2 regions of the Colwellia sp. SU-HH01217 genome follow, and region 1 is predicted to be linked to the other one. Evidence: predicted binding sites of a transcription regulator. Region 1 holds the regulator's gene; the other holds the start of a gene.

What was found. The regulator sigma-54, encoded in region 1, starts transcription at its own class of promoters, with help from an activator protein. The targets are predictions, from matches to a motif close to GTTGGCACGNNNNTNGNNT.
Region 2: AC27G3_RS10670 (DUF2884 family protein) is a predicted target of sigma-54. The motif match lies at 1,192-1,210, and genes of this name have one in related genera.

What each region holds. Positions count from the first base shown of each region.
Region 1 is NZ_BAAJLX010000001.1:367,483-384,085, forward strand. Features, by position in the region: gene AC27G3_RS01555 (ABC transporter substrate-binding protein) at 1-169, opposite strand, end outside; gene mlaD (outer membrane lipid asymmetry maintenance protein MlaD) at 169-639, opposite strand; gene mlaE (lipid asymmetry maintenance ABC transporter permease subunit MlaE) at 662-1,450, opposite strand; gene mlaF (phospholipid ABC transporter ATP-binding protein MlaF) at 1,450-2,265, opposite strand; gene AC27G3_RS01575 (calcium/sodium antiporter) at 2,689-3,660, shown strand; gene AC27G3_RS01580 (KpsF/GutQ family sugar-phosphate isomerase) at 3,686-4,651, shown strand; gene kdsC (3-deoxy-manno-octulosonate-8-phosphatase KdsC) at 4,651-5,214, shown strand; gene lptC (LPS export ABC transporter periplasmic protein LptC) at 5,211-5,777, shown strand; gene lptA (lipopolysaccharide transport periplasmic protein LptA) at 5,800-6,258, shown strand; gene lptB (LPS export ABC transporter ATP-binding protein) at 6,262-6,990, shown strand; gene AC27G3_RS01605 (RNA polymerase factor sigma-54) at 7,093-8,604, shown strand; gene hpf (ribosome hibernation-promoting factor, HPF/YfiA family) at 8,642-8,929, shown strand; gene ptsN (PTS IIA-like nitrogen regulatory protein PtsN) at 9,002-9,484, shown strand; gene rapZ (RNase adapter RapZ) at 9,525-10,379, shown strand; gene AC27G3_RS01625 (HPr family phosphocarrier protein) at 10,447-10,722, shown strand; gene mgtE (magnesium transporter) at 11,029-12,384, shown strand; gene pmbA (metalloprotease PmbA) at 12,587-13,936, opposite strand; gene yjgA (ribosome biogenesis factor YjgA) at 14,068-14,589, shown strand; gene AC27G3_RS01645 (hypothetical protein) at 14,664-15,014, shown strand; gene tldD (metalloprotease TldD) at 15,159-16,603, opposite strand, start outside.
Region 2 is NZ_BAAJLX010000007.1:72,070-88,672, forward strand. Features, by position in the region: gene zapE (cell division protein ZapE) at 1-548, shown strand, start outside; cyclic di-GMP riboswitch class I at 630-713, shown strand; gene AC27G3_RS10665 (hypothetical protein) at 805-1,008, shown strand; gene AC27G3_RS10670 (DUF2884 family protein) at 1,250-2,062, shown strand; gene AC27G3_RS10675 (DUF3014 domain-containing protein) at 2,361-3,239, shown strand; gene AC27G3_RS10680 (1-acyl-sn-glycerol-3-phosphate acyltransferase) at 3,244-3,828, shown strand; RNA gene ffs (signal recognition particle sRNA small type) at 3,932-4,028, shown strand; gene AC27G3_RS10690 (tetratricopeptide repeat-containing diguanylate cyclase) at 4,093-5,901, opposite strand; gene AC27G3_RS10695 (DUF885 domain-containing protein) at 6,466-8,265, opposite strand; gene AC27G3_RS10700 (hypothetical protein) at 8,437-8,781, shown strand; gene AC27G3_RS10705 (PEP-CTERM sorting domain-containing protein) at 9,163-9,738, opposite strand; partial or broken gene AC27G3_RS10710 (N-acetylmuramoyl-L-alanine amidase) at 9,960-10,247, opposite strand; gene AC27G3_RS10715 (efflux RND transporter permease subunit) at 10,258-13,350, opposite strand; gene AC27G3_RS10720 (efflux RND transporter periplasmic adaptor subunit) at 13,347-14,381, opposite strand; gene AC27G3_RS10725 (PEP-CTERM sorting domain-containing protein) at 14,743-15,252, opposite strand; gene AC27G3_RS10730 (cytochrome-c peroxidase) at 15,560-16,567, shown strand; gene AC27G3_RS10735 (response regulator) at 16,575-16,603, shown strand, end outside.

The sequences.
Region 1 (16,603 bases):
CAATCATTTCATAAGGATTTTTCTTATCCACTTTTTGACTTGCTGAACTAAGGCTCGATTGAGGCGATGAGTTTGCCTCCTCTGCCATACCGTGTAGGCTTAGCCCACATAAAAAAGCCAGTAATATTTTTTTATTCTGAAACAAGTTATTCTTCCATTTAATTATCATTATTCATCACTTCCTTGACCAAATAAAAATTGACCAATTAATTCTTCTAATACTAGAGCAGGTTTTGTATCTTCTATAAAGTCGCCAGGAACTAACATCTCTAGAGAGTCATCAATAAAGCCAGGCTGCAAGCCAATATATTGTTCACCTAGTAAACCTGCCGTTAAAATAGCAACAGAAGTCGCCTCAGAAAACCGGTTGTACTTAACGTTAATATCGAGTGTCACTACGGGAGTATAGTCATCTTCATCCAGTGAAATATCACTAACTCTACCAACAACTACTCCCCCGACTTTAATCGGTGAACGTACTTTTAAGCCACCAATATTGTCAAATTTAGCTTTTAATACGTAAGTATCACTATTCCCTGAAATACCGCTATTGGCCACTTTTAATGACAACATTAATAATGCGGCAATACCGAATGCCACAAATACTCCTACCAATAACTCTACTTTTTTAGACATCATGTCTTTCACCAAACCTTTAAAATTACCGCGCAAACATTAACGCAGTTAGGATAAAATCTAAACCTAAAACTAACAATGACGACTGCACTACTGTTGAAGTAGTCGCCCGACTAATCCCCTCAGAGGTCGGGTTACAGTCATAGCCTTTATAAACAGCAATCCAAGTAATAACAAAAGCAAATACCACGCTTTTGATAATACCATTTAAAATATCTTTCTGAAAATCTACTTGGTCTTGCATTACCGACCAAAAGGTTCCGCTATCAACACCAAGCCAATCAACACCTACAAGGTGTGCGCCTAATATTCCTACCATTGAAAAAATAGCGGCTAACAAAGGCAAACTGATAAACCCAGCCCAAAAACGAGGTGCTATTACTCTACGCAAAGGATCAATGGCCATCATTTCTAAACTAGATAACTGCTCAGTGGCTTTCATTAATCCAATCTCAGCAGTAAGTGCAGATCCTGCTCGACCAGCAAACAGCAATGCTGCAACTACAGGCCCCAGCTCTCTTAATAAAGACAGAGCAACCATAGGACCTAAACTTGCTTCAGCGCCATACCCGACAAGGATAGTGTAGCCTTGTAAGGCCAACACCATACCAATAAAAGTCCCCGAAACAACGATAATAACTAATGAGAGCCAACCAACCGCATAAAGCTGCTGAATTAATAAAGGAAAACCTTTTTTAGGATTAGGAAGGTGAAAAATTGCTGACGTTAATAAAATGACAGCTCGCCCTAGACCACTAATTAGTGCAAGGGTTTTTCTTCCTAATCCTTCCAATCGGGAAATAATTGCGTCCATTACCTGATCCCTTTATTCGTAGTATTAAGTAGCTCTTTTTGATAATCAGGCGCATTAAAATGAAATGGTACGGGGCCATCAGCCTCACCTTTTACGAACTGTTGAACGAGCGGCGATGAAGCTTGTAAAATTTGTTCTGGAGTGCCATGACCAATAATTTTTTGCTCTGCGATAATATAAATATAATCAGCAATACTCATGACTTCTGGGACATCATGAGATACAACTAACGACGTTAAACCTAACGCATCGCTTAATGAGCGAATTAATCGAACAATAACTCCCATCGAAATTGGATCTTGCCCCGCAAAAGGTTCGTCATAAAGTATAAGTTCTGGATCAAGTGCTATTGCACGAGCAAGTGCAACCCTTCGCGCCATACCTCCGGAAAGTTCACTTGGGAATAAATCTCGAGCGCCACGTAAACCTACGGCTTCGAGTTTCATTAAGACAATTTTTTCAATAATTTTCTCATCAAGTTGGCTATGCTCACGTATTGGAAAAGCAATGTTGTCAAAAACAGACATTTCAGAAAACAGTGCACCACTTTGAAAGAGCATACTCATACGCTTGCGCGTTTGATAAAGAGATTTTCGAGAAAGTTGTGGTATGTCTTGACCATCAAACAGAATTTGGCCCTGCTCTGGTTTTAGCTGTCCGCCAATTAATCGAAGTAAGGTCGTCTTACCTATGCCGCTTGGCCCCATAATTGCCGTGACTTTACCTTTAGGGATCGACAAACTAATGTCATCATAAATAACACGTTCTTCCCTTTTAAACGTGATGTTTTTAATCTCAACTAAAGTTTCAGACATGATTTCCTAATAAATAAGTAAAACGACAAACTCAATGTAATTATTTAAGTCCGCGAATAGTAACCTAGCAGACGAAATTGTTCATTAAAAATAATGTCGAATAGCGATAATATAACGCTAATATGGATAAAGTATTGTAAGAGAATGTAAAAAAATTGTGAATTCCTATTTTACATTAAGCTATGTCACGATAACAGCCCCCACTTTTACTTATTTTTAAGAGATCTACTGTTGAAAATCTGACCATTTTTAGCATCCTTTTATCTAAAAACTGGCTCAAAAATAAAAAGGTGCGTTTTTTTTGCCTTCATTGACGAATATTACTTTTGTTTTGCCTTACAACAAGGGACAATTTAGCCATGATATCTTTGTCGGTTGTATTACCTCAATCAATTCAGCTTAGATATAAATAATGGAGGATGAATGGTTATTCAGGTTTTAATTTTATTAATTGCTCTTGTCGTATTAGTCTGGAGTGCGGACAAATTTGTTATTGGGGCTTCATCTTTAGCAAGAAACATTGGTGTTTCTCCTATGATTATTGGCTTGACCATAGTCGCAATGGGGTCTTCTGCACCAGAAATGATGGTTGCAGCTTCCGCTTCTTTACAAGGCAGTCCTGATACCGCAATTGGTAATGCTATCGGCTCTAATATTACCAATATTGCTTTAGTACTAGGCTTAACAGTGCTGATTAAACCTATCGTTGTCTCTTCATCTATTATCAAACAAGAATTGCCTTTCGTACTATTATTAACCATAGTGACTTATTGGATGTTATCCGACAATATCTTTACCTTTGGCGAAGGCTTAATTTTAATGATAGGTTTCTTTGCTTTTATCGCGACACTGTTAATTAAATCAATTATTCAAAGAAAAAATAATGGCCCACAAGATCCTATGGTTTTAGAGGCTGAACAAGAGTTACCTGAAGGAACTACGACAATAAAATCTATCTTTTGGCTGGTCGTTGGCATGGGATTGTTAATATTGAGTTCGCATTATTTAGTAGAATCTGCGGTGTTTATTGCTAGAAATTTTGGTATTAGTGACTTAGTCATTGGTTTAACAATTGTTGCATTGGGTACTAGCTTACCAGAGCTAGCAGCAAGTGTGGCGAGTGTATTGAAAAAAGAAGATGATTTAGCATTAGGTAATGTAGTTGGGTCTAATATTTTTAATATTCTTGCAGTATTACCTTTTGCCGGGTTAATCGCTCCTGGTCCGGTAAATCCTGAAGCCATAACTCGAGACGTCCCGGTTATGATTGCACTGACCTTATTACTTTTTATATTATGTTTTAGTCGTAAATCAGGCGCTTTTAGGATGACACGTGTCAAAGGTGGGCTGTTATTTTTAAGCTTCTTTGGCTACCAAGCACTTTTGTTTAGTTAAATAATTGATATCAATAAGTACCCCTATGAAAAATTTTAAAGCTCTCGCCACTCAAGTCATTGAAATTGAGCAGCAATCAATTAACGAGTTATTACAGTATATTGACGATAACTTTGAGCTCGCCTGTCAGTTAATGTTTAACTGTAAAGGCCGCGTAATTGTTATTGGTATGGGTAAATCTGGACATATTGGTGGAAAAATTGCCGCCACTTTAGCCAGCACAGGTACACCTGCTTTTTTTGTACACCCGGGCGAAGCTAGTCATGGAGATTTAGGTATGATCACCAGCGACGATGTTGTATTAACCATATCAAACTCAGGCGAAACAGGTGAAGTACTAGCAATCATTCCTGTTATTAAGCGTATCGGTGCTAAACTTATATCTATGACAGGAAATTCTGCTTCGACACTCGCTAAACTTGCTGATACTCATATTTGTATAAAAGTATCTCAAGAAGCTTGTCCTTTAGGATTAGCTCCTACGTCAAGCACTACAGCCACTTTAGTTATGGGTGATGCGTTAGCTGTAGCTTTACTTAATGCCCGAGGCTTCACTGCAAATGACTTTGCTCTTTCTCACCCCGGCGGCAGTTTAGGTCAACAGTTATTATTACGATTAAATGACATTATGCATGTTGGAGAACGCTTACCGCTCGTCTCTAAAAACGCGCTCATTAAAGATGCTTTAGTTGAAATGTCGTTAAAAGGTTTAGGTATGACAGGCATTATTGACGATAACAATCAATTACTCGGCCTGTTTACTGACGGTGATTTGCGAAGAATACTCGATGCTAAAGTCGATATTCATCAAGACTTAATTACTTCAGTTATGACAACTTCCCCAACGACTGCAAATTCTGATATGTTAGCTGCACAAGCCTTAAAGATTATGGAAGATAAAAAAATTAACGGCTTAATTATTGTTGATGAACACAATATTCCTGTCGGAGCGATGAATATGCACGACTTATTAAAATCAGGAGTTTTATAATGGCCCCTTCATCAAGTAGTAATACCCTTTACGGTTTTGTTAACCCTGAGATTTTAAAAAAATCCCAACAAATAAAGTTACTCGTGTGTGATGTCGATGGCGTATTCTCCGATGGTCGTATTTACTTAGGTAATGACGGTGAAGAACTTAAGGCCTTTCATACCAAAGATGGCTTTGGCATAAAAGCATTAGGCGCAAGTGGTGTTGATATCGCGATTATTACCGGTAGAAAATCAAAAATTGTCTCTAATCGTATGCAAGCACTTAATGTCCATCATATTATTCAAGGTGAAGAGGATAAACTCCCTGCACTTAAAGCTCTAGCCATACAACAAAATATCCAATTAAATGAAATTGCTTATATTGGTGATGATGTACCAGATCTCGCTTGTATACAAGCCGTAGGTTTAGGAATTGCCGTTATGGACGCTCACCCAAGTGTGTTAAAACACGCTGATCACATCACCTTTATTCGTGGCGGTTTCGGTGCAGTTAGAGAAGTTTGTGACATGATAATGCTTGCCCAAGGCACATTAGCCGACGCTAAAGGTGCAAGTGTATGAGTCTACTGTCCAGATGGGCTATAGTCATATTTTTATTAGGTGCGTGCCTTTACGGGTTAACTGAATGGCGTAATGCCAATAAAAAACCAACAGATGCTATCGACAGCGATTTAGCACCAGACTTTATTGCTGAGTCGTTAAAAAGTGCGATTTATAATCCCGAGGGCACCTTGTCCCACGAAATTGAAGCAGATCGCATGGAGCACTATACTGAATTAGAGTTTACCCATTTTGAACTACCTAACTATACCTTATATCCAAAAAAATCAGGTTCACCATGGCAAGTTAGTGCAAAAGAAGCGACACTATATAATAACAATAGAGTAGTCTTAAAAAATACCATAAGAATTACCAGCACAGAGAAAGACTTTTTAATACAAGAAGTTCATGGTAAAACTTTAGAGCTCGACTTAACAACTAATATTATTAGCTCCAACCAAAAAGTGATTGTCTATGGCAAAAATTTTACTATGTATGGCACCGGACTAATTATTGATATAAACACAACCCAGATGACACTAACTGAACATGACAAAACTACTTTTAAAAAAGATAACAGCTAGTATACTTTTGCTTAGCTCGGCGATGACAACTTTCGTAATTTCGGCAAATGAAAAGCCAGATTTTGAACAAGAAATTATGATTTCTGCGGATCGTCAGGCTGGTGACTTGAAAAATAAAATTGCCAGCTATATTGGCGACGTTGTTATTCAGCAAGGTACTTTAACGATTAAAGCCGATTCAGTTAAAATTTATCAAGCAAAAGTTGATGAAGAAGTTTATGTTGCCAAAGGAAACCCAGCAAGGTTCGAGCAAACCCTAGCTGATGGTAGTAAAATATCACTCCAAGCAGACGAGATTACCTATGAACCGGCAATACATTCATTAGTTATCTCGGGGAATGCCCTGCTTCAACAAGCGGGTAGTGAAGTTAAAGGTAGCCAAATTACTTATAACACTCTTACCGAGAAACTTGATGCCATTGGCAATCAAAACGAGAAAACCTCAACCGTATTACAACCTCAAAAAAAGGTAACTCCTTAGTATATGACTGCGACACTTATCGCCAATGGTTTGGCTAAATCTTACAAAAAACGTTTAGTGGTTAAGGATGTCAGCTTAAAAGTGGCAGCAGGCCAAATTGTCGGGTTATTAGGGCCAAACGGTGCAGGAAAAACCACGTCTTTTTATATGATTGTCGGTTTAGTTCCCAATGACAGTGGCAGCATTGTCTTGAACGATGAAGATGTTACTCTATCGCCGATGCATGAAAGAGCACGCAAAGGTATTGGCTATCTACCTCAGGAAGCATCTATTTTTCGAAAACTATCCGTCACCGAAAATATCATGGCGATACTTCAAATTAGAAAAGAACTAACAGAGGTTGAGCGTGATGAAAAACTCGCACATTTATTAGAAGAGTTTCATATCAGCCATATCAAAGATAATTTAGGTATGAGTTTATCTGGTGGTGAACGCCGACGGGTAGAAATAGCAAGAGCATTAGCTGCCGATCCCAAGTTTATCTTACTAGATGAGCCTTTTGCAGGTGTTGATCCTATTTCAGTAGGCGATATAAAAAAGATTATTATCCATTTAAAAGAGCGTGGTATTGGCATACTTATTACCGATCATAATGTCAGAGAAACTCTCGATGTTTGTGAACACGCTTATATTGTAAGTCATGGTGAATTAATTGCCGAAGGTAATGCAGAACAAATACTTGCGAATCAACACGTAAGAGATGTATACCTAGGTGAACAATTCACGTTATAGTGATGGAATACAAATAAGTAAATTTATTTTAAGAAAAGACACCTTTTCTCAATAACGTAAACTATGCTTTATTTAAACTAACTAGGAAATTTATAAAGGTAAATGCGCCCTACATTACAACTCCGTATTGGACAACATTTAACCATGACACCACAACTGCAACAAGCAATAAAGCTGTTGCAGTTATCAACGTTAGATCTCCAACAAGAAATTCAAGAAGCGCTTGAAAGCAATCCACTATTAGAAGTGGATGAAAGTGGACCGGCTTCAAACGAAAATAAAGCGGATCATATAGAAGAAGGTCATAACCCTTCTGCAAGTGCTAATGAAAGTAAAACGAGTGACGGTAGTGAAGACTCCACCCCAACTATCGATGAAATTAGTACAACAGAAGCTATGGAAAAGAATGACATTCCAGATGAGTTAAATATGGACACAACTTGGGATGATTCATATAGCGCAGGAACAGCTAGCTCAGGTGTCAGTAACTCAGCACCATCAGAAGATTACACCTACCAAGGTGAAACTCAAGACTCTATTCAAGACCATTTACATTGGCAAATGCAATTAACTCCTTTTAGCGACACTGATAGAGCTATTGCAACTGCAATAATTGACGCTGTTGATGATGCAGGATACCTCACCGTAAGCTGTGAAGACATTCTTGAGAGTATTGCCAAAGAGGATGTCGAATTAGATGAAGTTGAAGCGGTATTGAAACGTATCAATATGTTTGACCCAATCGGTGTTGCTGCTCGTTCAATTGCCGATTGTTTATTGATTCAATTGAACCAATTTGAACCGTCGACACCTTGGATAGCTGAGTGTAAATTAGTTATCAGTGAACATATTGACTTACTTGGCAGCCGTGATTACCGCCAACTAATGCGCAAAACCAAGTTAAAAGAAGATCAACTTCGGGAAGTTATTCGTCTTATTCAAACGCTTAACCCTCGTCCTGGCGATGCGGTCATTAAAAGTGATGATCAGTATGTCATTCCTGATGTTTCTGTAGAAAAGAAAAATGGTCGTTGGATGGTTGAACTCAATCCTGATACCGCACCTAAATTATCTATCAATCAGCAGTATGCGGCATTAACTCGGACGATGAAATCTTCCAGTGATAATCAATTTATTCGTTCTAACTTACAAGAAGCTAAATGGTTCATTAAGTCACTTGAGCAACGCAACGATACCTTATTGAAAGTCTCAAACTGTATCGTGCAGCGGCAACAAGGGTTTTTTGAGCATGGGCCAGAAGCAATGCGCCCTATGGTGTTAAATGATATTGCCGAAGCTGTTGATATGCACGAATCAACCATATCGCGTGTTACCACACAAAAATATATGCATACCCCTAGAGGAATTTTTGAACTCAAATATTTCTTTTCTAGCCATGTTAGCACTGAAAATGGCGGCGAATGTTCATCAACGGCCATCAGAGCCTTAATTAAAAAGCTGATTGCCGCAGAAATACCGTCTAAACCATTAAGTGATAGCAAAATAGCAGAGCTTTTAGCAGATCAAGGGATCAACGTAGCTAGAAGAACTATTGCTAAGTACCGTGAATCTTTAACTATTCCGCCTTCGAATCAACGAAAAAGTTTACTTTAATACTATTTGAAATTTTTAATTAATAAGGATCTCGTTTATGCAAATTAATCTTACTGGCCACCATGTTGAAATCACGAGTTCTCTACGAGAGTATGTCAATAACAAATTTTCTAAATTAGAGCGTCATTTTGATCAAATCAATAACGCCCACATTGTGCTCACTGTAGAAAAACTCAAGCAAAGTGCCGAGGCAACCTTGCACCTTAAAGGTAGTGAAGTTTTTGCTTCATCAGCGAATGAAGACATGTATAAATCGATAGACTTGTTAATAGATAAACTTGATAAACAAATTTTAAAATACAAAGGCAAAGTCAATCACCATTAGATTGGCACAAGCTCACAATCACTTTTTTATTTGCTGATCCTACCCAGTGACAGTAACTAAAAAGGTGTACCAATGAATATTGATAAACCGCAGAAATATATGATGAAGTTGCAAGATATCCTAACCAAAGACTGTACCCACTGTTTAGTGAGTATCCATAGTAAAAAACGTATTCTTGAAGAAGTTTGCTCCATTGCGGTTAATAAAATTTCCGGCTTAGATCAGCACCAGTTACTTGAAAGCCTAATGACCAGGGAAAGAATGGGTAGCACAGGCATTGGTAATGGAATCGCGATCCCTCACGGGCGTATTCAAAGCGACCAAAAAGTAGTGGCCGTATTAATAACCACTGAACAACCTATTGAATTTGATGCCATAGATAATCGCCCAGTCGATATTTTTATCGCACTCTTTGTTCCCGAGGATTGTTGTGAAGAACACTTAAGTACCCTGCAAAGCATCGCTCAACTCTTTAGTGATAAAAATAACTGTAAGCAATTAAGAAAATGCCGCGATAACGAGCAACTCTTCGACTTTATCCAAACAATCAGTTAGTTAATAAACCTTTACGCCCTTTTTAATTGTAGGTAACAATATGAAACTTATCATCGTCAGTGGTCGCTCTGGTTCAGGAAAGTCAGTGGCTCTTAGAGTGTTGGAAGACTTAGGATATTACTGCGTTGATAATATTCCTGTTAATTTACTTCCTGCGCTTATTCACACGGTTATTAACGATTATGAAACGGTTGCCGTCAGTCTAGATGTGCGGAATTTACCAAAAGATCCTGATGATATTTCCGAAATCATTGATTATCTTCCCAATGCCGTAGAGCTCAATATTCTTTATCTTGATGCCAATAATAATGATTTAATTAAGCGCTTTAGTGAAACACGCCGCTTGCATCCGTTAATTAAACAAAATGTCGCGCTTGATCAAGCCATTTCATTAGAAAAAAAATTATTAGAACCCATATCAACACGCGCTGATTTATACATCAACACCAGCGAATTAAGCCCGCATCAACTTGCCGATTTAGTAAGAGAGCGTGTGTTAGGTAAAAAGTCAGGTTCTATGGTCTTAGTTTTTGAGTCATTTGGCTATAAACACGGCATCCCTATCGATGCAGATTTTGTCTTTGATGCCCGTTTTTTACCTAATCCATTTTGGGAAAAAGAGCTCAAAGGCATGACCGGGTTAGATCAACCTGTAAAAGATTTTTTAGCTAGCCAGCCTATAATTACTAAGTTTATTTGGCAAATAAACAGCTTTATGATGACTTGGCTACCTCACTTAGAGCGCAATAACCGTAGCTATGTAACTATTGCCATTGGCTGTACAGGTGGCAAACATCGTTCAGTTTACATTTCAGAGTTGTTAGCCAGTAACTTTAGAAAAGAGCGTAAAGATATTCAGACGCACCATCGAGATATTGAAGTGATGAGTAGCTAATTATTATTTACCATAAGTTCGAGCATTCAGCTCACATTACCTTATGACTTTAAAAAGAGCGTAGACTATGGAAACCTTCGAACGTGACGTTATCATTACCAATAAATTAGGTCTACATGCTCGTGCAGCAACAAAACTTGCTCAATTGAGTATGCAGTTTCAAGCAAAAATAACTCTAGTATTAGAAAATAAACAAGCAGACGCCAGTAGTATAATGGCGTTAATGTTATTGGCTGGCGCAAAAGGAAAAAGTGTTAAAATAATTACTCAAGGCGAAGATGCGCAAGCAGCCCTTAGCAGTATCACACAATTATTTACCAACAAATTTGACGAGTCTGAATAATCCTATCTGTTATTTTTATCGAGCCAATGATAAGAAAAAAGCTGCTAAAAACACAAAGTTGCGATAAACTTTACCTCTTATAAGGCGATAAATAATAACAAGCGTTATCATTATCCTACTAAATCAAGTGAAACTTAAACCGTTAACTATCCAACAGGGTAAAAAGTTAATATTAGCGTTGATTGCAATCTTACAAGTACACTAAATCAACCATCCTAAACCATTAACTTATATCTATTGTGTTAAATTGAGTAAGCCTTTCACTTAGCATTACTTTCCAGAATTTAGATGAATTAAGGCTGATATATGCCAGAAATATCAGAAGAAATCAATCAACAGCGCTTGCAAGAAGTTAATGAAGCACTCGGCAGCGGTATGTTTGTTTCCGTACGTAAACTTCTTCAAAATATGCCTGCGTACGATATAGCACTCATCCTTGAATCCTCCCCAGGTAAAACACGCTCAGTATTATGGCAGTTAATCGATCCAGACAATCATGGTGAAGTACTCGAAGAGCTCAATGAATCGGTTCGTAAAGGCATCCTCAAAAGCATGCGGCCTGAAAAACTGGCAGCTGTTGCCGAAGGCATGGACGTTGATGATTTAGCCGAAGTTTTAAGAACCCTGCCTGACGCAGTTTACCGTGAAGTGCTCAACAGCATGGACAGTCAAGATAGAGCAAGGGTTGAAGCCGCGCTTTCTTTTGGTGAAGACACTGCTGGTGGTATTATGAATACAGACACCATCACGCTTCGTCCTGATGTGTCTGTTGATGTTGTTTTAAGGTATTTAAGGTTAAAAGGTAAGCTACCTGATGCAACCGACTCTTTTTATGTGGTTAATCGCGATGATGTCTTTAAAGGCGCGGTATCATTATCTTCATTAGTCACAGCAAAACCTGAAACCAGCATATCGTCGTTAATTGATAAAGAAATACAAGCCGTATCCGCGGATATGGAAGAAGCTGCCGTTGCCCAACTCTTTGAGCGTTACGACTGGTTATCAGCACCTGTCATTGATGATGAAGGTCGATTATTAGGCCGTATTACAATTGATGATGTTATCGATATAATCCGTGAAGACGCTGAACATACCATGATGAGTATGGCAGGTTTAGATGATGAGGCGGATACCTTTGCTCCTGTTGTAAAAAGTACTCAACAACGATCCGTTTGGCTGGGGATTAATTTAGTTACCGCGTTACTCGCCGTTGCTGTTACCAGCTTATTTGAAGGGGTATTTGAGCAACTTGCCATTCTTGCCGTACTTAACTCCCTTGTGCCAAGCATGGGCGGGGTGGCAGGCAACCAAACCTTAACCTTAGTTATCCGAGGAATGGCATTAGGCCATATTGGCGATAGTAACTCTCGCGCCTTATTAACTAAAGAGCTCGCCATCGGCATTTTAAATGGTGTTATTTGGGCTTTATTAATTGCTAGTGTTGTTGCACTGTGGAAGCAAGATATGATGTTAGGTGGAGTCATTGCCTTTGCTATGTTGATGAATATGACCGCCGCAGGACTCGCGGGCGTACTAATCCCCTTGGGCTTAAAGCGTATGAACATAGATCCAGCGCTTGCAGGTACTGTATTACTGACCACAATAACCGATGTGGTTGGTATATTTGCCTTTTTAGGTACCGCTACTTTACTGCTTACCTAACGACCTTGTGTCTTTGAACTTAAATATCAAAACTGAAAAATCACAAAAAAATGGGGAAGCTTCAACGCTTCCCCATAATTATACCAATCTCACTAACTAGGTGGTCATTTCTACTGGTTAAAATAATGCAGTACTTCGTTATTTATTCTTCGTATAAAGTAGCTCACCTAATTAACCTGATGTGATGGTATTTAACGCATCATTAATTGCCGGCAACCTGCATTTCTTCAATAATTATCGAGCCAGTTCTAATACTTCCATGCATATCAACATCACTGCCCACAGCAACTAATCCTTTAAATATATTTTGTAAAGTACCTGAGATTGTGATCTCTGAAACTGGGTAGGCAATCTCGCCATTTTCAACCCAAAAACCTGCTGCTCCTCGCGAATAATCGCCTGTTAACACATTTACGCCTTGTCCCATTAATTCAGTGACTAATAAACCAGTACCTAGCTTTTTTAACATCGCCTCAAAATCACCACCATTAGCAGACACCAACCAATTGTGTATACCGCCAGCATGACCTGTAGTCGTTAGTCCTAACTTACGAGCTGAATAACTTGTTAACAAATAGGTATCTAACTCACCACTTGTAATAATACTACGATCTTGGGTTTGTACCCCTTCACTATCAAAAGCACTACTGGCTAGTGCCTTTTTCAAATGTGGTTTTTCTTCGATAGATAAAAACGATGGAAAAATTTGTTGACCAAGAGAGTCCATTAGAAATGAAGATTTTCGATAAAGGTTTCCACCACTGATAGCAGCAATTAAGTGACCAAAAATTGTATTGGCGATGTCAGAGCGAAACATAACAGGCACTTTACCAGTCGGTAACTTTTGAGCATTTAATCGAGAAATAACTTCTTTCGCTGCCTTACGGCCAATGCTTGCACCACTGTCGAGCAAATCAAAATCACGATTGACACTATAAGCATAATCTCGCTGCATTTCATCGCCGTCTGAGGCAATAGATACACAACTTAAACTATGACGTGAACTAGGATAACCAACTAATTGACCATGACTGTTCCCATAAACCTTAAAACCTTCGAAGCTATCTAACGAGGCTCCGTCAGAGTTAGTAATACGCTTATCAAAAGCTAGCGCTTCATTTTCACAAGCTTTAGCGAGTTCAATCGCTTCTTGAGTACTAAGGTCTTTAGGGTGATATAAATCAAGATCAGGCGGATCCATCGCTAATAACTGTTTATCGGCTAATCCTGAACAATCATCAACAGAGGTATATTTAGCAATATTAACCGCTGCTTGTACGGTTTTCTTTAATGCGCTTTCTGATAAATCAGCGGTAGAGGCACTACCTTTTCTACCGCCTTGATAAACTGTAATCCCTAACGCGCCATCATTAGTAAATTCAACATTTTCAACTTCACCTAAACGAGTTCCAACACTAAGTCCTTGCGTACGGCTCATGGCAACTTCAGCACCATCAGCCCCAAGAGAATCGGCTAATTCAAGTACTTTAGTTACACGCTCTTTGACTTGTTCGAATTGGTTAATAAGGCTGTTTTTTTCTGTCATTTTGATTATTTTCTCTGCGTTAATTACCAGTTTTTTACATATTTTCTGGTTTGAGATCTAATATGGCTATATTGCCTTTGCTAGTTTGAGTTATACTAAGGACAATAATTTATATATTGCTATTGATGATCAACATTATGCCCCAGTCTGCACCCGATATCGACGAATTAGAAGAAGAATTAAAAAGTAAATCAGAAATAAAAAGAGAAATGCATAAAATGCAGGACTTTGCTCAGTCGTTAGTCGATATGTCTAAGCATCAACGCAGCAAAATTCCATTAACCGACGAGTTACTCGCTGACATGATATTAGCGGATAAAATCAAAGGTAAACATGAAGCTGTTCGCCGCCATGTAAGACATATAGCAAAAGTATTAATGGAAACAGATCTTGAGCCTATTTATCAGGCAATAGATGTGATGAACAACAAACATCAGCAAGAAACAGCTAAGTTTGTTCGTTTAGAAGGTTTAAGAGATGCATTAATTGAAGGTGATAATCAAACCGCTGAAGACGTTTTAGCACAAAACGATAAAATGGAACGTCAAAAGTTCAAGCAGATCATTCGACAAGCGAAAAAAGAAAAGAAAGCTGAAAAAATAGGTAAGCACACACTTGAGTTATTTAACTACCTTAAAACCAATGTAGAAAATCATTAAGACTTTTATTGGCTTTATTTTAATCTCTTTGCTATTGCTTTAACTATCTTTGTTATTAGACGAAAAAACATAAAATGAGCAGCCCAGATAAAGCACAAAATAAGTTAGCCTCCAACGCGGCATTAGCTTCACTGCTTAACCTGACCTTTTTACCCGGTTTTGCTTTTATTTGGCTGCTTTTGGTAAAAAAACAATCGGTTTCTTCAAGCCTCGCCCATTATCATATTATGCTAGGTATTAAACTTAACCTTGTTGCCTTTGTCGTATTAGGGATTGTATCTATAGCAATGGTGATAATGGGTGGCTTTCATTCGGCATGGACTTGGGTTTATGTGATTACCTACTTCACCTTTGTTCATACCACCTTTATTATCATCGCGATATGGGCGCTGACACGCGCTTGGGCGGGTTTAAAGCTTAACTAAGCTGAGCTCACAAATATTTCTCTAGCAGCTATTTTTCAATGTATTAACCATATATCAAACCGAGTTCATATTAAAAAGCACCGTACTTACTTGACTCATGAGCCTCAATCTAATTTCGGCTCATGTTATCGACAACTTTAAGAGTTATTGCGTTCCACCAATAGTCATTTCATCAACTTTTAATGTCGGCTGACCAACTCCTACAGGCACACTTTGACCATCTTTTCCGCACACACCTACACCTGCATCTAACTTAAGATCGTTACCTACCATAGAGACATTCTTCATCGCCTCTGGGCCACTGCCTATTAAAGTCGCCCCTTTAACAGGAGAAGTTATTTCGCCATTTTCGATTAAATACGCTTCTGATGAAGTAAAAACGAATTTTCCAGAAGTAATATCTACCTGTCCACCGGCAAAATTAGGTGCATAAATACCTTTTTTCACTGACTTTATAATATCTTGCGGATCACTCTCACCTGCTAACATATAAGTATTAGTCATTCTCGGCATCGGTAAATGTGCATACGATTCACGTCGACCATTGCCTGTCGGGTTTACTCCCATTAATGAGGCATTATGTTTATCTTGCATATACCCTTTCAAGATCCCTTTTTCAATTAACACGTTGTACTGCCCTGGCGTTCCTTCGTCATCAATATTTAACGAGCCTCGACGATTAGCCATAGTGCCATCATCAACAATAGTACAAAGCTCAGATGTCACTTGCTGACCAACTTTTCCAGAGAATGCCGATGAACCTTTACGATTAAAATCGCCTTCTAAGCCGTGACCAACCGCTTCATGTAATAATACACCAGGCCAGCCTGCGCCTAATACTACCGGCAAAACGCCAGCGGGAGATTCAATCGCCGCCAAGTTCACTAAGGCTAAGCGAACAGCTTCTTCAGCGTAATGTTGATAACGAGGTTTACCACCTTCTACTTCAAAAAAGTAACTGTAATCAGTACGTGCACCACCACCTGAACCGCCTCGTTCACGTTTACCGTTTTCTTCTACTAGTACAGAACAATTTAATCGAATAAGTGGTCGTATATCTGTTGCGTAAGTGCCATCACTCGCCGCCACAAGAATTTTTTCAAATACGCCTGTTAAACTTACAATGACTTGTTGTACACGTTTATCGGTAGCACGTGCATGGGCTTCCACTTCATGCATTAAGGTAATTTTTTGCTCTTGCGTTAAGCTCGATATTGGCTCAACTGATTGATAAGCACTGATACCTTTTTTCGGTGCAAAAATTTGCACTCGATCGCTATTACCACTATCAGCAATACTCTTGGCAGCCTCAGCAGCTTTCGTTAACGAGAAATTAGAAATATCATCAGAGTAGGAAAAACCTGTTTTTTCACCAGAAATCGCTCTAACGCCAACACCACGCTCGATATTGTACGAGCCTTCTTTTACGATACCGTCTTCAAGCATCCAAGATTCGTGTTGACTCGACTGAAAATATAAATCCGCTAAGTCAATCTTATTTTGATAGATACTACTCAAGGTTTGGTTTAAAAAATCTCTGTCTAAACCACTATCATTAATCAGCTCTTGTTCAACACTGCGATCAATAC
Region 2 (16,603 bases), on a different contig from region 1:
TGTCCCCTAAAATTACAGACACAGGAATTCCTTATCGTGATTATGTTTATCCAAGCACCGCATATCCTAACTTCTTAAGGCAACGTTTTATTGATATTACTCAGGAGAACAAGCTTGCTTCGGGTCATATTTGCATTAATCATCGGAATATTGATTATATAGCCATGCACGATAAAACGATTTACTTTGACTTCTTTGCGCTATGCTCAGGACCAAGAAGCCAGCGAGATTATATAACTCTTGCAGATATGTTTGACACTATCCTTATAGATAATTTACCACAATTTCATGGTGATTTAATTCCTGCAGTGTTTTCAGGAGTAGAGGATAGCTACCAACGAAGCGGGGTTTTAATGTCAGAACTAAGACATTTTGATGATGAAGCTCGACGTTTTATTGCGCTGGTTGACGAGTTTTACGATCAAAATATACGTCTTATTATTAGTGCTGAGGTTGATATTGATGCCTTATATCAAGCAACGCAATTAGCATTCGAGTTTGAACGCTGTCAATCAAGGTTGTTTGAGATGCAAAGAATATACTACTAAAATCAATATCTTAATGGTTTTGGTTACACTGAAATATTTTGTTACGAATAGTTGTAATCTAATAAACTTTGTGTAGAATGTTATGGCATCTGGCAAGATATTTGAAAAAATATTCGCGCAAAACCACAGATCTACGGGGAAACCTATGATGGCTGGGCTACAAAATTATATAGTGCTTAACTTATAATTTAAGTGTATTAACAGCGAACATTATTTTCCGACAATATAATAAAAAATTAAATCGGATGTAGTATTAATGAAAGTTAATTTAACAAAAAAATACCTAACTAAACTGACAGATTTAGCGGCAAAGTTTCATAAAGAAGAAGCTAGCATGACAGATTTGGTTCAGCTAAAGTTATTAATTGGTGCGTTTCAAACGTATTTGAAAAATAATAAAGTTAGCCCTGAGATTGCTTACCAATTTTCTGAAATACGTAAGTTGTCACAAGTAAAGTAAATTAGCTTACTTGTATTCTTATTTTAAGTGCTTGTTTTATGGCTTAGTTTAAGTAAGTACCGAATCACTAACTTTTAGTTTAAATAACCACTATTTAGTTTTTTTAACTTGGTAGTGCTTTGTGCTTATTGTAAGAGTTATTTTTAAGTTAATAAAAATCAAATAGTTACCCTTCTTTGCTAACTTGGCATCAGTCTTGTTATATACTTTGTAATTACAATGAAATTATAAAGGACTTCACATGAAAAACATCCTAACAGCCTCTTTATTGGTTTTAACTACAAGCATCGCTTCTGCTAGTGCTTTTGCACATCAAATTAGTTGCGATATTCAACTTGAAGCTGGCGTAAAGGTTTCTAAAGATAGCTTAGAATTTTTAGATGATTCGGAAAATAACCTCTACACAATCACCGATAACAAAGTCCTAATAGTGAAAGGTAAAACTATTGCCTTAAACGCAAAACAGCAAAGTTTAGTGACTCAATACTCGACCAGCATTAGAGATGTTGTACCAGAAGTAAAAGCGATCGCTTTAGATGCTTTATCGTTAGCTTCAGATGGGTTAACGAAAACGTTTGACGAGCTATTGGGCGAAAATAACCAAGTAGGTGCAGATATCACTACAGAGTTAGATACTATTCACCAACAAATAGAAACACATTTTTCAGCTGAGCAAGGGTTCTACCTTAATGATGATGGTATTGATGGCGATGAAATCTTTGGTGAAGACTTTGAAGAGCGTATTGAAGCTGTTATAGAAAAAGCAGTGCAAAACTCAATGGGGACTTTATTAATGGCATTAGGTAAAGAGATGCTAACTTCTGGTGGAGATATGGATGCGTTTGAAACTCGAATGGAAGATTTTGGTGAAAAAATAGAGCATGAAATGGAAACTCACGCTAAATCTTTTGAAAAACGAGGTAATGACCTATGTGCCTCAGCGGTTGCTATTGATGTTTTAGAATCAAAACTTCAAGCGAACATCCCTGAGCTTGCAGATATTGATGTTTTAACTGCAAAGCAAGGTAAATCGCATAACCAAAATAGCATTTAACGACAGCAACTGATTAAACACTTGTGACGGAATCGATTTTTTAATGTGCTTTGACAAAGAAAAATTAAGCGGCCATAAGTGTTTTATCTGTATTTGTTTTATTTAATAAATATCATTCCTGTGACATACCCTAGAATGACTTATCTTAAGCCCTCCTGAACAATTCAATACTAAAATTTACAAAATAGTTAACTTTAAAGCTTGCAACCATTAATAAAAAACGTTGCAATGACTTATCAGTTAAATTCAATGCAAAATAAATTAGTGTATTTCTTTTATTTACAATAAATAGGACATTATGGAAAATTCAGAAACCGTTGAAAATATCAAAAAGCCAAATTCTTGGGGTTTAGTGAGTGTTATTATTATTGTGATAATAGCTTTATCGGTTTGGCTTTATACGAACGAAAGTACTCCACCTCAAGAAGTTGAAGTAGAGGAAGAAATAGTTGAGGTTGTAATTGAAGAAGCTCCTTTGCCTGAAGTTGTTGTCCCTGAAATTATTACGCCTGAAGTGGAAGAGGTTGTTGAACTAGAGCCAATCATTGAGCCTGTAGACGTTAATCCGTTACCTCCATTAAATGAGAGTGATGTGTGGGTTAGAGAGCAACTTCCTTCTCTTACATGGAGAAAAGAACTCTTAAAGCTAGTGATTGATGATGACATGATTAGGCGATTAGTTGTTTTCACTGATAACTTTGCTCAAGGTACTTTAGCTTATAAATACAGTCCATTAATTTCTCCTAATGTTGGATTTTCAGCAAAAGACAAGCAGGTAGATGAAAGTAATCAAGCTCACTGGACATGGGATGCACAATCTGAAAAAAGATTTACTTCGTATATTGAACTTTTGCGTTCAATGGACAGCGATAAATTAGTCGATTGGTATATAGAAATTAAACCATTGCTCAATGAAGCCTATGCAGAATTAGGTTACCCTGAAGATGACTTTACTGAAACGGTGCAAGCAGCAATCGCTCGTGTATTAGATGCTGAAATGCCTAAAGAAGAGTTAAAAATTATTAGGCCTAGTGTAATGTATAAGTATCAAGACGCAGAAATTGAAGCGCTAGATGATGTTGACAAATTATTACTTCGTTTAGGTAAAGAGAATGTCTTGGTGATCAAATCAATCTTGCTTGAATTTAGTGAAAAGCTAGACGAGAAGTCAGAATAACTCAATGCTATTAACTGATATACCGCCTTGTGTGCCTAAAACAAATAGTACTATATCTAAATGGTTAGGGATGGTGATATTAAAAACTTTACGTTGGAAAGTAACCGGGAGCTTACCTGAGCGTAAAAAGTTTATTATCGCCATTGCTCCACATACTTCTAACTGGGATTTTATCATTTGTATCGGTGTGAAGTTAGCGCTTAATTTACGCGTAAAATCTATGGTAAAAGCATCACTCTTTGTTTGGCCGCTTAAAGGTCTATTATTAGCTTTAGGCACAGTGCCAATTCATCGTAATAGTAAGCAGGGAGTTGTTAGTCAGATGGTAGCCCAATTTAGACAAGTAGATGAGTTAATTTTAGCTATTACGCCAGAAGGAACAAGAAGCAAAACTGATGAGTGGAAGAAAGGTTTTTTACTGATTGCCTGTCAAGCGAATATTCCTGTCGTTCCTGTTAGTGTTGACTTTAAAAAAAGAACTGTAAACTTTCTACTTGCTCAAGATATTAGTGATGATATTGACTCTGAATTAGAACAGTTTAAATTGAACTTTATTGGTGTGTGCGCAAAAAATCCCCAAGCAGTTTGATTTTTTAAACAAGTACTTGCATCTTATTAATTGATTAGCGATAATCCGCGCCGTTACTATTATTTCTTACGTAATAATAGTTAGTAGCGTTCTATGGTGACCCTTTTGGTCCCCTCGCAATGATACTCTGTGAACTCGGCCAGGTCCGGAAGGAAGCAACCGCAGCAGACGACTCATGTGCCGGGGTGTGGCTATTAGGGTTACCACCACTCTTATTTCATCTAATTCTTTACTAAATAGCACACCCAAAATATATAATATGTGTTATATCGTTTTTGTCTGGTTTTGAGATTTAATTTCTTCAGTAAATAATAATACTTTGTTTCGACCCTGATCTTTTGCTGCGTAAAGCGCAATATCTGCTTGTTTATATAGTTCATCGTAATTGGCTTGTTTCATATTTCCAATGGCAACACCAATACTGGCTGTAACAGTTGACTCTAAAGATCTCGTCATTCCCTCTATACAAAGTCTTATTCTTTCGGCAAATAAAAATGAAGCCTCTTTAGTACTGTTCATATTTAAAATAACAAACTCTTCTCCGCCGATACGAGCAAATAAATCATTTTTCCGACAAAGGTCCTTAATGGTCTCTGCAATAGAAACTAGTATTTCATCACCAACATCGTGGCCAAAATTATCATTTATACCTTTAAAGTGGTCAATGTCTAACAATAAAAATGCCATTTCAATGTCTTTTCCTTTAAATTCATTGATTTTATTGTCTAGAAACCGGCGATTACCAATACCTGTTAACGGATCGGTTTCAGAGGCTTTTTTTAATGTTTTGTTTGTTGCTTCTAAGCGAGCAATAACTTGTTTTCTTAGCATTAATATCAAAATTAACACCAAACTAATGAGTGAAATAACTACAACGGCAAATAAATAAAGTGAAGAATGTAAAGACTCACGTTCACTTATCAATAATTCATCTTGCAGTTTTATATAATCTCGTTCCATTTGTAATTGGCTTTCTAGTTTTTGAACGATACCTTTTTGTATTAAGGGCTGAACTTGGTTTCTTCTTTTTATGTAGTCAGATTGTGTTTTTGAGGCGGCTTTAAAGTTGTTTTGACTCAGTTCTAATTCAGCCAAGTTTTCATACATGGCCATTTCGCTTTCAACAGATATTTTATCTTTAACTTCAACGATACCTTTTTGGTATAAATTAATAGCTTCTTGTATTTTATCAGTTTGAATCAATATCTCGGCTAAACCAACATATGCAGCAGCTACAGCAGGAGGATACGCACTGCCGATATCATTATTGATGACAAATTCATAAAGCGATTGTGCAGAGGCTAGCTCATTCTTCGACTTATAAACATGAGCTAAACTAACGGAAGCTTCACTTATGCTAAAGTCACTAATATAAGCTTTATTACTTAGTACTTGTTTAAGTAACTTTTCTGCTTGTAGTAATTTTCCAGAACCTAAAAACGATATGCTTAATCCCACAGAAGCATTTAACTTCATTTCTATATCATTGAGTTCGGAATTAATCGTTATTGAGCGTTGAAAATATTTAGCTGCATCAATATAGTCATTTTGTGAGTTCAATACATTGCCTAAGTTATTATAAACCATTGCTAAATCTTGCTTCTTATTACTTAACTTGGCAAATTTCAAAGCTTCAAGGTAATAATAAAGGGCATTTTCATGATCAACTAATAGTTCATGAAACACCCCCATTACTCTATTCGATACAGAAAGCACATGAGGATCATTGCTTTCGTTTGCGCTAATAATAGATTGATTTAAATGAGTAAAAGCTTTTTTATTTAAACCTTGATACATTTCTGCTTGACCAAGTAAGCGCAAGGCAGTTGCTTTAATTACATTATTATTATCAATACTAGGTATCGCTATAGCTTGTTTGGCATATTCAGCTGTTTTGTCAGGAGAGGTGTAGATATAAAAATTGGCTAATGCAATTAATGGTTTTATGCGTGCTTTGTCATCTACAGGAAGTTTACTTAATTTCGCTTTTAAGGACTCTACATTAACTTCGCTAGCAAATAGCTGTGGTGTAACAGCTAATGCAAATAGTAAAGCTAATATCCATTTAATCATTGTTAACCTTTTATTCTAAGAAGGGGCATTATACCAATCTCACTAATTAGGTGATCATTTCTACAGGTTAAAATAACCAATTACTGTTTTATTTAATAATTTAAACAAGTAGTTACTCAAATAAATACTGCATATTTGGCTATTTTCTCTGCGTATAAAGGAGATCACCTATTAAGTAAATACTATTAATTATCTTTGTCATCATATTATTAACGCGATATTAGGTTAATGTCTACTTTATATACGTGAAAATGGTTATATAAAGCATTATCATGGTTTTAATTTATAGAAGATGAGAAGGTAAGGTGTAAAGTAACTTAATTTAGTTAATTTAGTTTAGTTAAGATAATAGCTTCTGTAAGAAATTCTTGAATATAAACTGTTAAAAAGTGTTTTAACAGTATTGGTGTTGAGTGAGTAATTTAAAAATACGTAAAGCACCTATAACCTCTAATAAGTGCTGTACGTTAATACGGTTAAACCATCAAATTATTTGCTAAATTTTGAAACCATTCAGATCAAGATTTAGTTAATTATTTAAGTTAACCATTTTAGTTAATTATTTCACTTAGCTTGGCTCGCAATATATCGGTCTATTTCTTTTTCGACCATAGCAAGTGGTAATGCACCATTGCCAAGTAAAACGTCATGAAAGTCTCGCAATTTGAATCTATCACCCAATATTTTTTCAGCTTTATGTCTAAATTTCCAAATGGCTATTTCGCCTAATTTATATGAAAGCGCTTGACCAGGCCATGAAATATAGCGATCAACTTCAGCTCTAACATTTGCCTCAGAAAGTGATGTATTATTCGCGAGAAAGTCGATACCTTGTTGTCTACTCCAACCTTTGGCATGTATACCTGTATCTATCACTAAGCGACAAGCACGCCACATTTCATAGCTTAGGCGTCCAAAATGATCGTATGGCGTGTCGTAAACACCCATCTCTATCCCTAACTTTTCAGAATATAGACCCCAACCTTCACCATAAGCACTAAAGTATAAGCCTAACCGAAATTTAGGAACATTCTCTAACTCTCGTGAAATTGCAGTTTGATGATGATGGCCAGGAACAGCTTCATGTAATGTTAGCGCGGTAAGTTCATATAAAGGGCGTTGATCTAGCTGATAGGTATTTAACCAATATGCACCTCCTCGAGTGCCACCAACGACACCACCGTTATATGAAGCTGTGGTGTAATTAGGCGCGATCTCTTTAGGTACTGGAACAACGCCATAAGGTACTCGTGGTAATTTTCCAAAAAATTCAGGCATCACATAATCAATTCTCTTAGCGATATAAGAGGCTTCTTTGAGTAGATCTTTCGCTGATTTAGCATAAAACTGTGGATCTGTACGAAGAAACTGTGTGAATTCTTCAAAGCTGCCATCAAAATTAAGTGCTTTTATAATTTCGTTCATTTCTGCTCGTATTCGTTTGACTTCATTCAGGCCTGTTTCATGTATTTGTTGGGCAGTAATATCTGTTAATGTCGTATACGTTTTAATTTGATGAGCATAATAAGCTTTGCCGTTATTCATTTGCTCTGCACCAAGAGTTGTTGAAGCTGCATTGAGGTATTCACCACCAAAAAATTTAGCAAATGAAGCAAAGGCGGGCATTGCAGATTCTGATATCGCTTTTTTAGCACTTGCTCTAAGTATGGCTTGGTTTTCTGCTGATATGTTATTGTTCATTTTCAAAAAGGGCTTATACATGCTACTTTTTGTCGGGTCTTGATAAACTTGTGCATGAACAGTTGGAAGTATGCCTTTGACAACAATTTTAGGTAGAGTAAAGTTTGTTTTAATCCCCTTACGCATATTGGTAATATTTTCATTAAAATAGCGAGGAATTTCATTCAACCTTGCAATATAATCTTGGTAATCTTTTACTGAGTCCATCACTAAACCATTACTCATATTTAGAACGCCTAAATAAAAGCTACTAAAGGTGTTTAATGGGATCCTCGATAAATCTAATTGATATCGACGAATCGAACCTTCTAAAACCCACTTTAATAGTTGGTAGTTAATGCGGTTGTCAGCAGTTAGTTTATTCTCATCAATGTTAGTTAAACGTTTAAGGAATATAGTTTCCGCTGCGAGACGTCTATCATTATCTTTAGCTGATACACCTTTAAGCAAATGATTATATGTATTTACACCTGCTCGCGTTGCTGAAAGTGGATTTTCTTTTAATGAATAATCCCACCTTTCATCAATTATTTCTGTTAACACTTCATCTGCGCTTTTAGGTATATGATCATTTGCTATTAAGTGTGTGTTATAAAAGCAAAGCAAAATCAATAGGAATAAATTACTTATTTTTTGATTTAACATTAAGTTGATACTTTTCATTATTTCCCCAATATTTTTGTATGTACAAATATTTTCATTACTAGTCAATATTGCCATAAGTATGAACAATAATGTATGTTTAGCCACACTCAATTTTATAATAGACAGTGAGTATCTATTGAATAAGTGAGGTCACCTGAAACTAAGGGTCAATAAGTTAGAGAGATTATAATGCAATCAAAGTCCATCATATTAATTTTTACCTTAATGCTCTTTATCGTGACATTACTTGTTGGTTTTTATATCGGTACAGTCTCAAGTGCAGGCTCACATAGCAGTCAACTTTATGCTGGAGCTCAAGAAATGAGAGCAGCGCTATTGAATTTGAATAAAAATGATATTCCAGAGGCTAGGGCGATACTTTGTCGTTCAATAGAAACAAGACTACAAATATTAGATTTAGCCAAGCCTGCATTACCTGAACGCACAGTAGAAGAAGTTAACGCTATAAAACAGGCATGGCTGTATAAAAACATTAATGAATCAAAAGATGATTTTATGGAAATTTGTTCCTAAAATAGGCGTAAAGGTACTTATTAATTAAGTAGTATCGTTTTATTAAATACTGCTAATTTTTAGTTACTATAAAATTAAGAAGGTCGTATGAAGTTTATTTATCTACTCGTTTTGTTACTTATATCAGGGTGTTCCACTCAAACTTTGAAAGAACAATTAGCAGACACAACGTTTGGAGCTGTAACGGGATCGGATTATTCTCGAAATCCTGCAAGCTGCCCAAGAATAGAACAGCAATGCGCCGACGGAAATTATCAAGAATGGATTCAGGATAATGGTCAATTAGCTTGCGCTTGTAATAATTAATTAACTGGAATACAGACAATAAAAAAGCACCTTAAAAAGGTGCTTAAACAATATATATTATCTGTAAGTGATTTTCTATTTTTTAAACTTACGAGATGTTAAACCTATAATGCCTAAAGCAAAAATGGCAAGAGTAGTAGGCTCTGGAACTTGTACTGAAGATGTTTGAATAATTGCTTGGTTTTGCCCCCAAGTAACACTGACACTTTCACCTGCTAACATGCCAAGTGAAGCTAATGTAACACCACTAAAAGTTGCAGATTCATTAACAGTTCCAATCAAAGCGGCATTAATTTGAAAAGCAATCTGATTTTGCACATTAGCGAAGAAAAAAGGATTTGTTGTAGAAGTAAGCGAAGCTGGGTATGCATTACCAGTAGCAGTAAGGCTTCCTACAAATGTTGCTTCAAACAGATTATTTGACCCTGTTTCCCAACCAAAAGCAGGTAAAGTTCCGGCGACAGCTGCATTTGCCCCTAAATTTATATTTCCTTGGCTTATTAGCCCTGTATTATCGTAATCACCAGTTGCTGTCATCATTAAATCAGTGCCATTATCAGTAATATTCATAATAATAAGGCCAGCGTTAGCATAACCACTAACAGTTAATATTAAACTAGCAATTGCGACTCTCAACATTTTTGTATTCATAACTACCACCTTTATAATTTACATTCTTGTAATAAAACATCACTTGGTTTTAATAAAGCATTATTCATGCCGAAAAATTAAAACCTTTTTTATCAAGAGAGTAGAAATGTCTTTGAAAAAGTTTTATTAAAAGGTGTAAAGTAATCATACAGTTAAACTATTGAAAATCAAAATTTTGTTAACAGTATTGCAACAACCAACGATATTCTTTCTATATGCGTTTATAATTTTTCTGCAATATCATGTATAGCACTTACATAAGCGGCTATTAATTCTTTACGATTAATAGTGGCACAGGATAAATCACTGTCATTATCAATAAAGAATGGCTCTGCAATTAGACAAGGGGCAGAAGTTTCTTTAAGTAAATATCCACCTCTATCTTCAACTGTTTTGGCTTTAATACCTCTATCAAATAAAGCGAGGGCGGAGACTAGTTTCTGTTGTAATACAGTTGCTATTGCTTTGCCTTTTGCTGACTTGTGGTAATAGAGTACTTCGGTACCACTTACTTTTTTGTTAAGACTCTAACTGTTGAGCTTGCTCTAACTCAGTTTCTAAACGTTTTGTTTCATCGGCACGTGGCTTGGTGAAACGGGCTAAGGCAAGGTACAAGACAGGGGTTAAATAAAGCGTAAAGATTACCGCAATTCCAAGCCCACCGAACACAACCCAACCAATTGCGTTGCGTGCTTCAGCACCGGCCCCGCTTGATAATATCAAAGGTAAAGAACCTAGCAGTGTGGATAATAACGTCATTGTAATCGGACGAAGCCTTGTACTTGCTGCTTCTTCTACAGCTTGGCGCACATCCATACCTTTATCGCGTAATTGGTCGGCAAATTCGACTAGTAGAATAGCATTTTTTGCGAGTAGCCCAATCAGCATTACTAAACCTATTTGTGAGTAAATATTAATAGAAGTGCCTGTTAAAAATAAGGCAAATAAAGCAGCAGCTATACCAAAAGGTACGGTGGCCATTACAACTACCGCACTGTTAACGCTTTCAAATTGTGCTGCCAATACTAATAGCACAATGACGAAAGCTAACACATAAGTCATCGTCACTTCGTTAGCGGTCTCTTGAAAAGTAAGTGCTTCACCTAAGAAAATTAATCCTATGTTATTGGGTAAGTTTTCAGCACCAAGGCTTCTTATTTTCTCAACAATCTCTTGTAACGGAAGATCCTCAGGCAGCTCCATTTCTAATTCAATTGCTCTGCGTTGAGCTTGACGCTCTAATTCTGCAGCAACACCTTCTTCCGAGATATAGGCTAAGCTCGAAAGCGGTACTAGATTACCGTTACTAGAGCCAACATACAGGTTACTTAAATCTGTGGGATCTTTAATTTCCTCTAATTGGGCTTGTAAAATAAGAGGAATGGCTTGATCACCCACATTTAAATCAGCAATATCATCACCATTAATTGCAACGCGCAACGTGGTGGAAATATCCGATAATGGCACACCCAACTCTTGTGCTCTTCGTCTATCAATATTCACTCTAAGTTGCGGTTGAGTAGGTTGGTAAGAAATTCTTGGTAAACCTAGTTCAGGTAATTCCTGTTGAATAACATTAGAAAAGCTTTGGGCTGCTGCAAATATTTCATCATAAGTTTGGCCAGTAAGAGCTATTTCTAAACCGCCACCTTGACCTCGTAAATTCAAACTATTAGATCCAAAAGCTCTAGCAGGAGCACCTGGTATGGCAGCAAGAGGTCCCTTTATTTCATCTATAATATCTTGTTGTGAACGGGAACGTTCATCCCAGTTTTTAAGTGGTACTCTAATAAAAGTAATATTAGGATCCCACTGACCGACCACAGTTAATATCGAATCGATATCACCTTCGCTAACATAAGGGAGTAATATTTCCTCCATTTTATGTGCTTGTCGATCCATAAAGTTCAGACCAACACCATCTGGGCCACGCGCAAAAATTCGAATATTGCCTCTATCCTCAGTGGGCATCAGTTCTTGATCTAACACATTGTACAAGCTTATTGCGGCAGAGGCAGCAAGTAAGCTCGCCAAAAATATATACCAAGCCTTGTTCAATGCAAAGTGTAAAGAGCGTTGATACAAGCCAACAATACTTTGCCCTAAAGTAGCTAAACGAGTAGGTTTATTTTCTTTTAGAGGTAAACGTGCTGTTAGTGCAGGTACTAAGGACAGCGCGACAAAAGATGAAATAATGACAGAAATGGCTAAAACACCACCAAACTCTCTAAATAAGCGACCAGCTGTTGATGGTAAAAATGCGATAGGGACAAAAACGGCAACTAACACGGCGGTTGTTGCTACGACAGCAAAAAACACTTCACGAGTACCAATAACCGCAGCTGCACGGGCACCTAAGCCCATGTTTCTTCGGCGTTGAATGTTCTCTGTAACTACAATAGCATCGTCAACAATTAAACCTGTCGCTAAAACGAGTGCTAATAAGGTCAAAATATTAATTGAGAAGCCCATTAACCAAATAGCCGATAGTGCGCCAATTAGCGATACTGGAATTGATAAAGCAGGGACTATAGTTGCACGACCGGAACCAATAAATAACCATAAAGTAGCGATAACTAAAATGATTGTTAATAACAAGGAGGTAAAAACTTCTTCTACTGAACTACGGATAAACTCAGCATCATCAGAGGTTACCTGCATTTCTAACTCTGGAAATCTGCTTTCCACTTGTTCCATTAGTGCTAACACTTCATCAGAAATTGCAATAGTATTTGAGCGTGCTTGGCGGATAACACCTAAACCAATAACAGGTTTTCCATCGAGACGAACCATGTTTCTTGCATCGGCAGGCCCGAAATACACATTAGCGACATCACCAATACGAGTGTTATCTCTTATAATAATATCTGATACTTGTTGAGCATTAATTGAGGTTGCATCAGCGCGAACAATCAACTGCTGATCATTTGCTTTCATACTACCTGCAGGGACATCGAAAGGCGCTTGACGAAGCGCAGCAGCAACGTCAGTAACAGATAAGTTAAAACTGGTTAGCCGTAAAGGATCTAGCAAAACTCTTAGAACACGTTCTCGATCGCCATTTAATTGTACATCTGCAACACCTGGTATACTTAAAAATAATGGAGCTAAATCTGTTTCGACTCGTTCTGTTAAGCTTTCTAAATCGAGGGTTTTACTTGATACAGCAATACTTACAACCGATTCTGCATCATTGTCTGCTTTGATAATTGCCAATCGCTCAACGGTGTCAGGCAACTCTCTTTGTATTCTACTTACTGCTTCACGAACTTCATTCGCGGCATCATCTAAATTAATACCGGGTCTAAACTCAACCCTGACACGAGCGCTTTCTTCTTCACTCTGGGCGTTAATTGATTTTACGCCACTCACTCGTGCAACAGCACCTTCTAGTTTACTGGTTACTTCCGTGTCGACTGTTTCAGGAGAGCCGCCTGGAAGGGCTGCAGTGACTGAAACAATAGGTCTATCAACATCGGGAAGTTCCCTCACTTCTATTGCATTAAATGCGGCTAATCCTGCGATAATAATCAACAAGTTTAAGACAACTATGAGTACAGGACGACGAATAGATAGTGATGGTAAATCATTTTGATTTACTGGTTGACTCATGATTGATTTCCCTTAGTGTCTACCGAATTAACCGCTTGACCTTCACGTAATCGCTGAACACCTTCGACAATGAGCTCATCTCCTATATTTACATCGCCAGAAACCAGTAATCGCCCACTTAACCTTTGTTGGATTTTTATATCCACTTTTTTTGCCTGACCATTTTCAGCAAGCCAAATATAAGCATTGATAGGTCCCCACATTAGCGCTGCTTCTGGAACTACGGCGAATGCATTTCCTTCGACCTCTATTCCTACTCTAAAGCTCATCCCCGGGCGGTATAAGTCTTCTTTATTGTCTAACAATGCTCGCACGCGAATAGTGCGATTTGTGAGATCAATTCTAGAATCTATTTGACTAATTTCAGCAGTGATACGTTGTTCTCGTGCTTGCCAAGGTGTTAAGACGACACTGGCTTTTCTTTGTAACATGGAAAGTGCACTTTCTGGCGCATTGAAGTTGATTAATAGTTTATTGCGTTTATCTATCGTGGTTATGGCTGTCTGCAATCCAATACGATCGCCAGTTTCGACATCAGTCAAACCAACAACGCCAGAAAATGGCGCTCTAACGGTTCTATCTTCTAGTTCTGTTTTTGCTTCAGTTAGCTGAACTTTGAGCAGGTCACGTGCGGTCAAAGCGTCATCCAGTGCACTTTGTGCTATAGCACCTTTTTTACGACTTTTTTCAGACCGATCAACGGTTCGCTCTGCATCAGCCAGTTGAATAATGACACGCTCCAGAGCAACTTTTTGCCGACGAGAGTCAAGCTCCAATAAAACGTCATTAATATCCACAAATTGTCCTGGCAAAAACTTCACAGCTGTCACTTTATCCGCTACTGCAGGGTAGACAACAACAGAGTTAATCGCTTCGGCAGTACCAACAGTTTCTACACGTTGAGTTTCTTTTTCAAAAACTATAGGGGTTGTAACCACTTGAGCGGGTCGGCTAGCGCCTGCATTTTGCGCGTTAACTTGGCTTGCAACTATTGTTAAAAGTATCCAGGTAGTGTGGCGAATTAATGCCATTTGGTTTCCTCAATTTATACTTATCATTTTATTTTGCTTAATATACGGTGTTTTAAGGTGTTTTGAGCTATTAGGTAAGAGGCTTATCGATGAACTGTTGATGTTTTAAGGTGAATGACAATAGTTAATAACATATTAACAAATGACAAGTTTACTGATTATTTGCTATTAAATAGAGAATAATTTTTAGTTTTATACTTCATATGAATGATTTTATGAAGCTTAGTTTATTAAGTGTGATTGATAAGTATAAATTACTGTCTGTATTGAGGATTACCGAGTTGAATAATGTAAATACCTTGACCACACAATAAAAAAGCACCTGATGAATGGTGCTTTTAGTATGCAAAATAGTTGTTTACTATCTTTTAGATCTTCTTGATGCTAACCCCATGAGACCCAATGCAAGGATAGCAAGAGTAGATGGTTCAGGAACTTGATTTACCGCGACCCACATGCCTGTAGGATTAATAAATCCATAGTCCCGAACAAATTCGCCAGAAATATAGACAACTTCGGGGGAATTTGAGAATCTTGCATAGCCTACATCTGCATTAATAGAGTCGATCACAGATATTTTACTTGAATCTAGTACCATTGAAATCCCACCTAAATCTAAATCAGCTAATGTCCAACTTATTAATGCGTCATTAGAATAGAAGCTAAAATCAATTATTTCGGTTGTTCCTGTTAATGTGCCGGCAGCAACGGCAGCATCAGATATTTCAAAATACCCACCCCAACCATCGTCTGCATTGCCGTCACATGTTATTTCGTCACATTTGAATTCATAAATTACTCCAGCATTAGCGAACCCACAAACAGATAAAATTAAACTAATAAAAGCGGCTTTTAATATTTTTGTATTCATTTTATTTTCCTTTGTAATAATCTCTTGAAAAGAAGGTTAATAATTTTTATTGTATTTTTTTAAGTATTAATCAGGCCGAAGTATAAAGTTGCTATTTTTTCAATAGCTTAAAGCATGGTAAAAATAAAAAGAGATATTAGTGTAGAGTAAGCATACACTTAAGTTGTGGTAATATTTTGTATGATTAACAATATTTTAACAGTCAGCAGAAACTATTACGTGTATATATAAAACAGATAATGTGATGTTTGTGTTTATAACCTATAATTGCTTGTATATAAAAATAATAATTTTTTCTTATATTTAAATGAATAAAAAATATTATATATCATTAGTTTGCGCATTTATTATCTGTTCTATATTCCCTGGTGTTGTTTATTTCTCATCTTTTGATGACGATAATGATAAAAAGCAGATCAAAACGACATATCTCTTTGAAAATGTTGATGGGCCTATTCAACCTATTCCAAGACAATTAACCATTGATAAAGAATGGCTCATTTTAGGGAAAGCACTATTTAACAGTCCACTCCTCTCCAAAAACAATACTATTTCTTGTGCATCTTGCCATATGGTTAATTTTGGTGGTGACGATGGATTCCCTGTGTCTACTGGAATTAATAATGCTCAAGGGGAAAGGAATTCACCTACTGTACTTAATGCAACTTTCAATTTTAGACAGTTTTGGGATGGGCGTGCAAATACATTAGAAGAACAACTGGTTGGGCCCATACATAACCCTATAGAAATGGGGAGTTCATTCGAAGAGATCATTGAGAAATTATCTTCAGATGATTATTTTAAGGTTACATTTAACCGATTAAGTGCAGAAGGTATAACAGCAAAAAATATAATCAAAGCAATTACCACTTATGAAGAGTCATTGATCACACCGAACTCGCCAATTGATATGTATTTATTAGGAAATAAAGATGCCCTAACTGAGCAACAAATTCGTGGATTGAATTTGTTTATTGATTACGGTTGTTCAACTTGTCACCAAGGCCGAAATATTGGCGGTAATATTTATCAAAAATTAGGCAGGATAAGTGATATTCCAGAAATATTAACATTAGATAAAGGCAGATATGCACTTACTAATGATTCTATTGATGAATATGTCTTTAAAGTACCAACATTACGTAACATTGCCGAAACGGCTCCCTATTTTCATAATGGCTCTGTTAGCACTTTACCAGAGGCTGTTCGCATTATGGCTGCTTCTCAATTAGGTAGAGAGTTAACTAATAATGAAGTAGAAGATATAGTCGCTTTATTGCACTCGTTCAGCGCAAAATTACTTGAGGTGCACTAAAGTGAAAATGCCCCAATATATGCCAGAATATTTATG